2 regions of the Abiotrophia defectiva ATCC 49176 genome follow, and region 2 is predicted to be linked to the other one. Evidence: predicted binding sites of a transcription regulator. Region 2 holds the regulator's gene; the other holds the start of a gene.
What was found. The regulator LexA, encoded in region 2, represses DNA repair genes until DNA is damaged. The targets are predictions, from matches to a motif close to CNAACANNTGTTNG.

Region 1 (5,515 bases), 300 kb from region 2:
CAGTATGGCGATTTTCCAAGATTTAATCGAGCGCTCGCTTGAGGCCAAACAGGCTCGTTAGTTCTTAAATTACGTAAGAAATAAATAGAAGGGAGGGGACAGGCATGACCTTTCAAGCTAGCATCAGCCAAATCCGCAAGGGCCAATTAGGGGCCAATTACTTTCTAGTTGGTACCGAGCGCTATTTGCGGCAACAGTTGCAGGATGCCCTGATTGATCAAGTAGATCAGGCAGGTAGCTTTGAAGTTAGTCGCTTTGACTTGAATGACACGGAATTAGCCGCCATTCTGGACGAGGCAGATGCCTTCTCTTTCTTTGCAGATAAGCGTGTTGTCCTGATCGATAATGCCCAGGTCCTAGTCTCAAACTCTAAGGTTAAGGTCGATGACCAAGACCAGAAGCGACTCCTAGCCTACTTGGCAGATCCTAATCCTGCTAGTTTGCTGATTTGGATCTGTGACAGTAACCAAGTCGATAAGCGCAAGAAGCTGACTAAGGCTTTCCAGGCCCAGGCAAAATGGGTCGATGTGGCGCCTTTAGACGCCAAAGAAATGGGAGCCTATCTCCAGGCCTATCTGGCAGACAGCACGCTCCAGATTGGCCGTGAGGGGTTAGAAGAGTTACGTATGAGGGTCAATGATGATTTGACCTTGGCTATGTCGGAGCTCCACAAATTGGCCCAATATAGCAATCAGGGCAAGCCTATTACCCTAGAAGTTATCAAAGACTTGGTACCGAGAAGCCTTGAGACGGATGTTTTTAGCTTGTCGCAGGCAGTCTTGAAGCGAAAGTTGAGTCAAGCGGTCCAAATTTACCAAGATTTACTTCTAGCCAAACACGAGCCCGTGGCCTTGCACGCGCTCTTGGTCAGTCAGTTTCGTTTGTTGATTCAAGTCAAATTGCTTGGACACCAGGGCTATCAGCAAGCTGAGATAGCGCAACAATTGAGCGTCCATCCCTATCGCGTTAAATTGGCTTTAGAGACGGTTAGACGCTTAGATTTAAGACAGCTCTATGATTTCTATGATGCCTTAGCGGAGGCTGATTTTCAGCTCAAACAAGGCATTGGTGTCAAGGAGATACAATTCGACTTGCTAGTGAGTCGTTATATCATAGGAAGCCCCTAATTACTGGAACAGATAGCTGTTCCAGTAATTTTTATGTTTCAATGGTAAAAAAATAAGCTACCCTCAAGGTAGCCTACTTTCTTAGTTAGCTTTAAGTAAACGAGCCAAACGTGACTTGTCACGAGCTGCTTTGTTTTTGTGGATTAAACCTTTAGTTGCTGCGCTGTCGATTTCTTTAGCAGCTAGACGGAATAATTCCTCAACGTTTGCTTCGCCAGCTTCTACTGCAGAACGGAAACGTTTAACCGCAGTACGCATTGCAGAAACGTGTGCACGGTTGCTTTCAGTCTTAGTAGCTGTTTGACGGATACGTTTTTTTGCTGATGGGTTGTTAGCCATTTGAGTCACCTCTTTCATTGCGATTTGTCTATAGTCCAAAGGACTAAGTCAACAAGCCTTATTATACATGAAAACCCGGTCAGTATGCAATAAAAAGATGGAAAATAATTCAAATTCGTCTAGCTTTACTTCTAAGTCCTTGGACTAGACAGGGGGCTAGCTTTTTGTTATGATGAGAAATGAAGCGAAAATTTGTTCGCGCATTGATTGACTAGATAGAAGGAGGAGAGGGCATGGATTTTCAATTAGTCGCCCCCTATAGCCCCAGTGGGGATCAGCCTGAAGCGATTGAAGCTCTGGTCCAAGGGGTCAATGATGGCGTTAAGGAGCAGGTCTTGTTAGGAGCAACGGGGACCGGTAAGACCTTCACCATTGCCAATGTTATTAAGCAAACGGGCAGACCGACCTTGGTTTTGGCTCACAATAAGACCCTGGCTGGGCAACTTTATAGCGAGCTATTGGAATTCTTCCCAGATAATGCGGTCGAGTACTTTGTCTCCTACTATGACTACTATCAGCCTGAAGCCTATGTGCCGTCGTCTGACACTTATATTGAAAAAGACGCCAGCATTAACGATGAGATCGATAAGCTCCGCCATTCGGCTTCTTCTGCCTTAATTGAACGCCGAGACGTCATTGTGGTGGCCTCTGTTTCCTGTATTTACGGCTTGGTTGACCCTGAGAACTACCGTAATCATGTCTTGTCCTTGCGAGAAGGCATGGAAATTCCTCGTAATCTTCTCCTGGCGCGTTTGGTTGAAATGCAATTTGTTAGAAATGACATTGACTTTCAACGGGGGACCTTCCGAGTAAGAGGCGATGTGGTAGAAATCTTCATGGCCTCGCGCGACAAGGAAGTGGTTCGGGTAGAATTCTTCGGGGACGAGATAGAACGCATCCGCGTCGTTGATTTTCTAACCGGCGAAATTAAGTACGATGTAGACCATTATCCTATTTTCCCTGCGACTCACTTTGTGGCCAGCCAGGAACAGACAGCAGTGGCAGTCGACTCCATTCGTCAGGAATTGGAAGAGCGCCTAGCCGAATTACGAGCAGACAATAAATTATTAGAAGCTCAACGCCTAGAGCAAAGAACTACCTATGATTTGGAAATGATGTTGGAAATGGGCTACTGTAGTGGGATTGAGAACTACTCCCGCCATATTGATGGTCGGGCACCAGGTCAAGCACCTTATACACTCTTAGACTTCTTCCCAGATGACTTTCTGATTGTAGTGGACGAGTCCCATATCACCATGTCGCAAATCCGCGGTATGTATAATGGTGACCGGGGCCGCAAGCAGCAGTTGATTGATTACGGCTTTCGTTTGCCGAGTGCGCTGGACAACCGACCTTTGCGCTTAGAAGAGTTCGAAGAACATGTGAACCAGATTATTTATGTTTCTGCGACGCCAGGACCTTATGAGCTAGAGCATACGGGTGGTGAGGTCATTCAACAAATCATCCGGCCAACGGGCCTCTTGGACCCAGTAGTTGAAGTGCGGCCAATTGAAGGTCAGATTGATGATTTAGTGGCTGAAATTAAGGCTCGGACTGAACGAGACGAGCGGGTCTTCATCACTACCTTAACTAAGAAAATGGCGGAAGATTTGACCGACTACCTCAAAGAGTTAGATATCAAGGTCAAGTACCTGCACAGTGATATTAAGACCCTGGAGAGAACGGAAATCATTCGAGACCTTCGTCTAGGTGTCTTTGATGTCTTAGTCGGTATAAACCTCTTACGGGAGGGCTTGGACGTGCCAGAAGTCACCCTGGTAGCTATTTTGGATGCAGACAAGGAAGGCTTCCTACGGAGTGAACGTTCCTTGGTACAAACTATTGGTCGGGCAGCTCGCAATGCGAATGGTCGCGTCATTATGTATGCGGATCAGATTACGGCTTCGATGCAGTATGCCATTGAAGAAACAGAGCGACGTCGTTCCATTCAGATGGCCTACAACCAAGAACATGGGATTGTTCCTCAAACCATCAAGAAGGAGATTCGCGATTTAATCCGGATTACCCACGATGTAGAAAACGAGGACAAGCAGGAGTCCCTCCTCAAGCAGTTCCGCAAGCTGTCTCGTCTACAAAGAGAAGAGCAATTGGAACGCTTGGAGATGGAAATGCGCCAGGCCGCCAAGGATCTCAATTTCGAAGCAGCCGCCGATCTGCGTGACATGATTATGGAACTTAAGGGTGCCTATAAATAAGCTTAAGGCAGGAAGTCACTTCCTGCCTTTTGATCTATTTACAGGGCAGGTAGGTAAATTTACTGGCATCTTTTGATAAAATTCGGCAGATTTGAGTAAATCAGTCTTTCCATTCTTGCTTAAATCTCCTATAATAGAAGTGTCTATATATTTAAGTAAAGAATAAGGTGATGGTATGCAACAGGAGGTAAAATTAAGAGGACTTGATGGACTTAAAGGTCTATTTTTATTAGTTCTTATGGGCGTTGGAATTTTTCAAGGTGATTTATTGGCGGGCCAATTGGTTCCCCTCGGTCTCTTCACTGTCCTTGGCTATCAATGGGCCTATCGTTTAGAACGGCAGCAGGATGTCCCCTTTTGGCGTCACTGGCAAGCCGTCTGGTCTGCTTGGTTGCCAGTTCTGTGGCTGACCTCTATCACCACGATTGGCCTTTTGGCGCTAGATTATTCGCTTTTAAATCAGAGTAAATTTGACTTGATTTTTAGTCCTCTCCTAATCGAAAATGTCAGACAGCTTTGGCTAGGTGGGGTGACTAGCTTAAGTCTTGATGCCGCAAGTGGTCTTAAGAGTTTATGGTATCTAGGCCATGGGGTACAAGTAGCGGGGCTAGTTGCGCTGATTAGCTGGCTTCTAGGTCGTACTAGTCTAAGTCTGCTAGGTAAGGGCATGGTCTGGATGGTTGTTCAGGCTAGCCTATGGCTATTGGCTGGTTTTGGTGTTATGAATGGTAGCCCACTGGCTTATATAGAGCTAGCCTTTTATGCCTTGGCTTTTTTGTCTGGGGTTTCCCTGGTCTACCTAGTGCCAGTTCTGCTCAATCAAATTTACCGTCTGTCTAGTAAGTATGTCTTATTAATGGGTTTAGGCCTAGTCGGTAGCTTAATGCTTCTGACCTTCTTCCTTAGCCAAACTTGGACAACAGCGCTCATGGGTCTGGTATGGACTGCAGCTGTGCCACTTTTTACCACTTGGCTTATCTTGTCCTACGTGGCTGGGACACCTGTCTTGCGTCGTATTCTTGAGTTTTCAGCTTGTGTAGCCTTGGGCCATCGTCTCATTCATTATTATGTGGCCTATGCCTTTGTGACTTTCTGGTTAGCAAATGGTCCCTTCTGGTTACAAGTGATTCTAGCAATCTTGTTGGGTGAAGTGCTCTACTGGCTCTTGGTAAAGGGATTACCGCAACTTTACTTCTTCAATGGTCGCTCTTGGATTAGCGATTATTATGCCCTCTATCAAGCCATGGCTGAAAAAAATCTCAAGACCTGGCAGTTAGTCGGTGCCATCGTCATCTTCCTTTTACTCTTTGTTAGCATTTGTGTCCTAGGTTTACTAGTTCTGATTCAGTAAATCAGGTCTATAAATAACAAACAGCAAGCCTTAATAATTTAGGCTTGCTGTTTTTATTAGGCCTCCTAGCCAATGAAATCCTTCATTAGGCTAGGGAGTTTTTCACTAATCTGATGGGGTAGGACCACCCACTGAGTCTGAGCCATTTCTTGTGCCAGGTAGGAATGGAGGAAAACGGCACTGCATAGGGCTAAATTAAAGTCATCTGGGAATTGAGCCAAAAAGGCAGCGACCATTCCAGCCAGGGTGTCGCCCATGCCGCCGGTCGCCATGGCAGGTGTGCCGACTGTCAATTGGTAGCAGGAACCATCCGTCAGATAGAGCTCTGTACCTGGTTTTTTGAGTACTAGGTTGAAGCCAAGTTGTTTTTGAGCGACCAGATTGGCTTGAGGTGTCTGGTCTTCAATGGCAAGGTCAGATAGGCGTTGCCATTCAGCCTGGTGAGGCGTGATAACTACAGGCACTCCACTAGGTAAGGGGTG
Region 2 (5,515 bases):
GAACGGTGACTTAGAGGCTGATTTGGACCAATCAGCTCAAGAACTTGAAGACAGTGTGGATGAATTTGAAGAGAGTTTGCAAGATGATGAGGATCCTCAGGTTTCGAGGGGGTAGAGCATGAACTTGACACACTATGAGTGGCACTATCGAAGCTTGCCGGACGATTGGCAAGACAAGGTGGCTGAATGGCAGCAAGCCGGTTTAGGCTATAGTGACACTTTTCTGCGGCTATGTTTGGCGCGTGGACTTGAGACTTTGGAAGAAATCAAGAACGCGACTAATCAGATGCCCCAAACCTTCCACGATGCTTTTCTACTTTATGACATGGAACGCGCTGTGGAAAGAATCCAGGCAGCCATCGAGTACCAAGAACTTATCTTGATTTACGGTGACTATGATGCTGATGGCATTACCTCTACTCTGATTCTCTATGAGACCTTGGAGATGTTGGGTGCGCGAGTTATTTACTATGTGCCCAATCGCTTGGTGGATGGCTATGGGCCTAATTTGGCTCGCTATCAGGACTTTGTGGCACAAGGCGTTCAGTTGATTTTGACTTGCGATAATGGGGTGGCAGGTTTTGAAGCCATCGAATGGGCTATGCAGGCTGGTGTGGATGTCATTGTGACGGACCACCATGAGGTCCAAGCCACCTTGCCTTCAGCCTATGCTGTGATTCATCCCAGACATCCACAAGGCCATTATCCCTTCCCAGATTTGAGTGGAGCAGGGGTGGCCCTGAAGTTGGCCACAGCCTTATTAGGCGAAGTGCCAACGGAGTTAGTGGAATTAGCTGCCATTGGGACTGTCAGTGACGTGGTCTCCCTTCGTGACGAGAACCGGACCCTTGTCCTGAGCGGTCTCCAGCTCATGCGCGATACCATGCGCATTGGCTTGCGATTAATGCTTGAAGAAGAGCAAGTCGATATGGAAAACATGACGGCTGACACAATTGGTTTTACCATTGGGCCTCGGCTTAATGCGATTGGTCGTTTGGGCGACCCGACGCCAGCCTTGGAACTGCTCAAAACCCAGGATGAGGAAGAAGCCCAAGAGCTATTAGCCTTAATTAACGAGAAAAACCAGGAACGTAAGGACTTGGTTGCTAATATTATGGATCAGGTTAGCCAAAGACTGGGTCAGGGGCCAATTCCTCATATTATTATTGAATCTGACCCTAGCTGGCCAGCTGGAGTTGTTGGGATTGTGGCCGGCCGCTTGAGCGAACACTACCAGCGTCCAGCCCTCATCTTCCAGTATCAGGCAGATAAAGGTCAATACAAGGGGAGTGGGCGTTCAACAGAAGCTGTCCATCTCTTTGACTGGTTGACCGATATTAAGGAGCATCTGGCCCAATTTGGTGGTCATGCCCAGGCGGCAGGTATGACAGTTAATCAAGATCAATGGCAAGACTTTGTCTCAGCCTTGCAGGCCAAGGCTCAAGCTCAGGCAGAAAGTGAGCCTAGAAAAGCGCCCTTGACCATTGATTTGTCCTTAAAGCTGTCGGAAGTAGGGACTGACTTCATCCAAGAAGTCCAGTTACTGGGTCCCTTCGGTATGGATAATGATAAGCCAGTCTTTGCTTTTGAGGAGGCAAAGCTTAACCAGGTGCGATTGATAGGGACTAATAGCCAGCATGCTAAGCTAGTCCTAGGACAGGATGGGCAAGAGCTTAATGCCATTGGCTTTGACTTTGCTGATCGCATGCGAGATCGACAAGTGGGAGATAGCCTGACTGCTGTAGGTCATTTGGACTTAAACAAATGGCAGAATCGGGTCAGCCCTCAATTGCTCCTGTCTGATATTGGGGTCTCAGGTGCTGCCTGGTATGACTGGCGGGCAAGTGGCCAACAAGGTCGTCTCTGGCAGCTAGATCAAGTTGTCTATGTATGTCAGCGCGAGGCAGTTAAGGCTCAAGTTTCTTCTCGCCTTCAGCCCGGTTCTGCTCTGATGACCTATCAAGAAGTTCAAGGAGCCAATCTTACCCATTATCAAGGCCTAGTGCTCTTAGAGCCACCCAAGCAAATGTTGGATTTCGACCAGCTGGTGCTTAGTCAGGATTGGCAGGCCTTCTACTTGGTGCTCTATGCCCAAGAATCCAAATATTTGGCAGGTCTGCCACAAAGGGCTGACTTCGCTAAGCTTTATCGCTGGTTAGTCAGCCAGGAGCCCTTCAATTTGCGGGCTAGGTTAGCAGAAATCAGCCAAGGACTGGCCATTAATCCAGTTCAACTCAAATTAATGTTTCATGTCTTCTATGAAGCAGGTTTTGTATCAATTGAAGAGGGACAAGTGGCAGTCCAAGATGCTAGTCGCCATCAGAACACTAACTTGGAAGAAACTGCTGCCTACCGGGCTTATCAAGCCGCTATGGACAGCGAAGAAGTCTTAGTCTTTGCCACCCTCGACCAAATAAAAGAATATGTTAAAAAATTAGGAGTTAAGTCATAATGGAATTGAAGAATTATATTGCTAAAGTCATGGACTATCCAAAAGAAGGCATTGTTTTCCGTGATATTACCCCTCTCATGGCAGATGGCCCAGCTTATCACGAATCAGTTAAACAATTAGTAGACTACGCCCGTGAATTACAAGTAGATGTGATTGTAGGTCCAGAAGCACGCGGCTTTATCGTGGGCTGCCCAGTTGCTTATGAATTAGAGATTGGTTTTGCACCAGTTCGTAAGAAAGGCAAGCTACCACGCCCAACGGTCGATGTAGACTATGAATTGGAGTATGGTACCGCAACTTTAACTATGCATGAAGATGCTATTAAACCAGGCCAACGTGTCCTCATCACCGATGACCTCTTGGCAACAGGTGGGACCATTAAAGCCTCTATCGATCTAGTTGAAAAATTAGGCGGCGTTGTCGTTGGTTGTGCCTTCCTAATTGAACTCGTTGACTTAAACGGGAAAGAAAAATTAGCAGGCTACGACTACAAGGCTTTAATGCAATACTAAAAACATCAAAAATATGCCCCCAGTCATAGACTGAGGGCATGGCTTTAAGAGACTTAGAAATAACGGTAAAGGGAGACAACCTTACCCAGGATGGTCACCTGAGGCAGAATGATATCGTCCATGTGGTCATTTTCTGGCCGTAAGATGACGTGATCGGACTTCTTGAAGAAGGTCTTACAGGTGGCTTCATTATCCTCGGTCATAGCAACTACGACGTCACCATTATTGGCGCTTGCTTGACGGCGGACTGTAATGTAATCTCCATCTAGAATCCCAATATTAACCATGGATTCACCCTTAATCTCTAGCATGAAGAGTTCGCTAGGTTCATAGCGCTCTAGGCCAGGTGGGATAGGGTAGTAATCTGTGGCATGTTCAATGGCCAGAATAGGCGCACCTGCGGCTACTTGACCTAGCAAGGGAATTTGTTGGGGCTGGATGCCCAAGGCTTCCTGGGCTAGGGGAGAAAGTTCGATGGCTCGAGTCTTGCTGGCGTCACGAATAATATAACCAGCCCGTTCTAAACGTGCTAGATGGCCGTGTACAGTTGAAGTAGAAGCAAGTCCTACTGCTGCACCGATTTCCCGAACAGTAGGGGGATAGCCGTTGGCTTCAATGGCCTCATGGATACATGAGAGTATGGTTAATTGCTTAGTGGATAATGTCGTCATGTCCTCACCTTCCTTATATCTTAAGCCTATTATAGCACACTTATCAATCAAAATGCAAACGAATGTTCGTGGAGGTGTCTAATGTTATCACCAGAAAAAATTGAGCGCATCAATGTCTTAGCACGTAAGAAGAAAAGTGAGGGTTTAAACCCTGAAGAAGCCCAAGAACAAGCGGCTTTACGCCAAGAATACTTGGCTAGCTTACGCCATGGCATGCGCAATCATATTGAAGGTATGAAGATTGTCGACCAAGAGGGGACCGATGTGACCCCTGACAAACTCAAACAGATTCAAAAAGAAAAGAAAATTCATAACCGTCATTTAGAAGATTAGACTAGGCTTTTGACGGAAAGTTGTGTAAAATAGAAGAGTAATATGAAAAGAAAGTGAGGAGAAGGCAGTGCAAACATGGATTTGGTTAATCATTGTCGTAGTCGCCTTAATCGGTGGATTTGTTGGTGGCTTCTTTATGGCGCGCCGTTACATGATGAAATACTTTAAGGAAAACCCACCAATTGATGAGCGCATGATTACGCAAATGATGGCTTCAATGGGTCAAAAACCATCTAAGAAGAAGGTTCAACAAATCATGGCCCAAATGAAGGTTCGTCAATAATCAAGAGAATCAAAGTCCGCCTAATGGTGGACTTTTTCTTATCTAGGCGCTTTACTTACAGATGAAAAGTCCTAGCAAACGTGGTACACTATAAGAGTATTGAAAGTCAAATTGAGGAGGAAGCTCTATGTCTATTATCAAGGAAAATTTCGACAAACTCATTGCTGAGAAAGAACTACCAGCTGAATACTTGGAGATTGAAGGAGGCCACCATCTCTATCGTTTCCGTTTTGGTGTAACCCCAGTTCGGGACTTGATTGTGGAAGTCATTGTTCAAAATTCAGATTTACCATATTGTGATGCTCAAGTCATCTACCGCCATGTTCACATGTTGAAAGACTATAAGCAACGTGCGCAAGCCTTGGAATTGATTAACGAATTAAATGAAACTCGTACCGGTTATTTTGCCCTTTATTTAGCGGGTGATGGGGAAATCTTCCAACGTAACTTGATGCGGGCTAGCGTGGACCCACAACCGCTCTATGAAACCATTGTCTATGGTTCAGCTATTGCGAAGGATATGGTAGAAGCCTTAACTGCTGGTTTAGGACCTTCTGCTGAGGTGTAACACTTCATGCTGACGTCTTTTGTTCGCTCCAGTCAAGGACAAAGAATCCTGTCCGGTGTCGTATTATGGCTTTCAGCCCTATGTTTTGCAGTTGCCCTCAACTTATTCTATGTTCCTAATCTGATTTTTTCTAATGGCGTGCCTGGCTTGGCGCAAATTATCTTGGCCATCTTCAAGGATACGCCCCTAGCGAATCTCTTAACGGCTGGTAATCTCTATTTCATTCTCAATATTCCCTTGATGATTCTGAGTTGGCTCTATCTAGGACGGCGTTTTTCAATCTTGACCGTGACCAGTATTTTCCTGTCCACCTTAGTAAGTAACTGGGTGCCGATTCAACAAGTGACCGATAATACCTTGTTAGCTGCAATCGCTGGTGGGGTGATTTCGGGTATCGGGGTCGGGCTCTTGATTAAGTTTGGTATGTCCAGTGGAGGCTTTGATATTATTGCCCTCTTGATTGCTAAGAAAACAGGGCGCAATGTCGGCTTTATGTCCTTTTTGACCAATGGTTTGGTCATAGTTGGAGCTGGCTTCCTTAATAGTTGGGAATATGCTCTCTACAGTTGTATTGCCATCTTTATTGCAGGCATGGTTATTGATGCTATCCATACAGGTGAGCAACGTTTGACTGCTTTTGTGATTTGCCAAGACCCTAACCAAGTGGTCAAGGCCATTCAGGAGCGGGTCATCCGT

Region 1: a site for LexA is predicted at 1,652-1,665, ahead of uvrB (excinuclease ABC subunit UvrB). Genes of this name have one in related genera too.

Annotation. Positions count from the first base shown of each region.
Region 1 is NZ_CP146287.1:1,234,947-1,240,461, reverse strand. It holds gene V7R82_RS05810 (gamma-glutamyl-gamma-aminobutyrate hydrolase family protein) at 1-61, shown strand, start outside; gene holA (DNA polymerase III subunit delta) at 105-1,127, shown strand; gene rpsT (30S ribosomal protein S20) at 1,209-1,466, opposite strand; gene uvrB (excinuclease ABC subunit UvrB) at 1,700-3,682, shown strand; gene V7R82_RS05790 (hypothetical protein) at 3,858-5,033, shown strand; gene V7R82_RS05785 (NAD(P)H-hydrate dehydratase) at 5,099-5,515, opposite strand, start outside.
Region 2 is NZ_CP146287.1:930,700-936,214, forward strand. It holds gene V7R82_RS04390 (LapA family protein) at 1-115, shown strand, start outside; gene recJ (single-stranded-DNA-specific exonuclease RecJ) at 119-2,452, shown strand; gene V7R82_RS04400 (adenine phosphoribosyltransferase) at 2,452-2,964, shown strand; gene lexA (transcriptional repressor LexA) at 3,018-3,635, opposite strand; gene V7R82_RS04410 (DUF896 family protein) at 3,717-3,968, shown strand; gene V7R82_RS04415 (YneF family protein) at 4,036-4,251, shown strand; gene V7R82_RS04420 (hypothetical protein) at 4,379-4,819, shown strand; gene V7R82_RS04425 (YitT family protein) at 4,826-5,515, shown strand, end outside.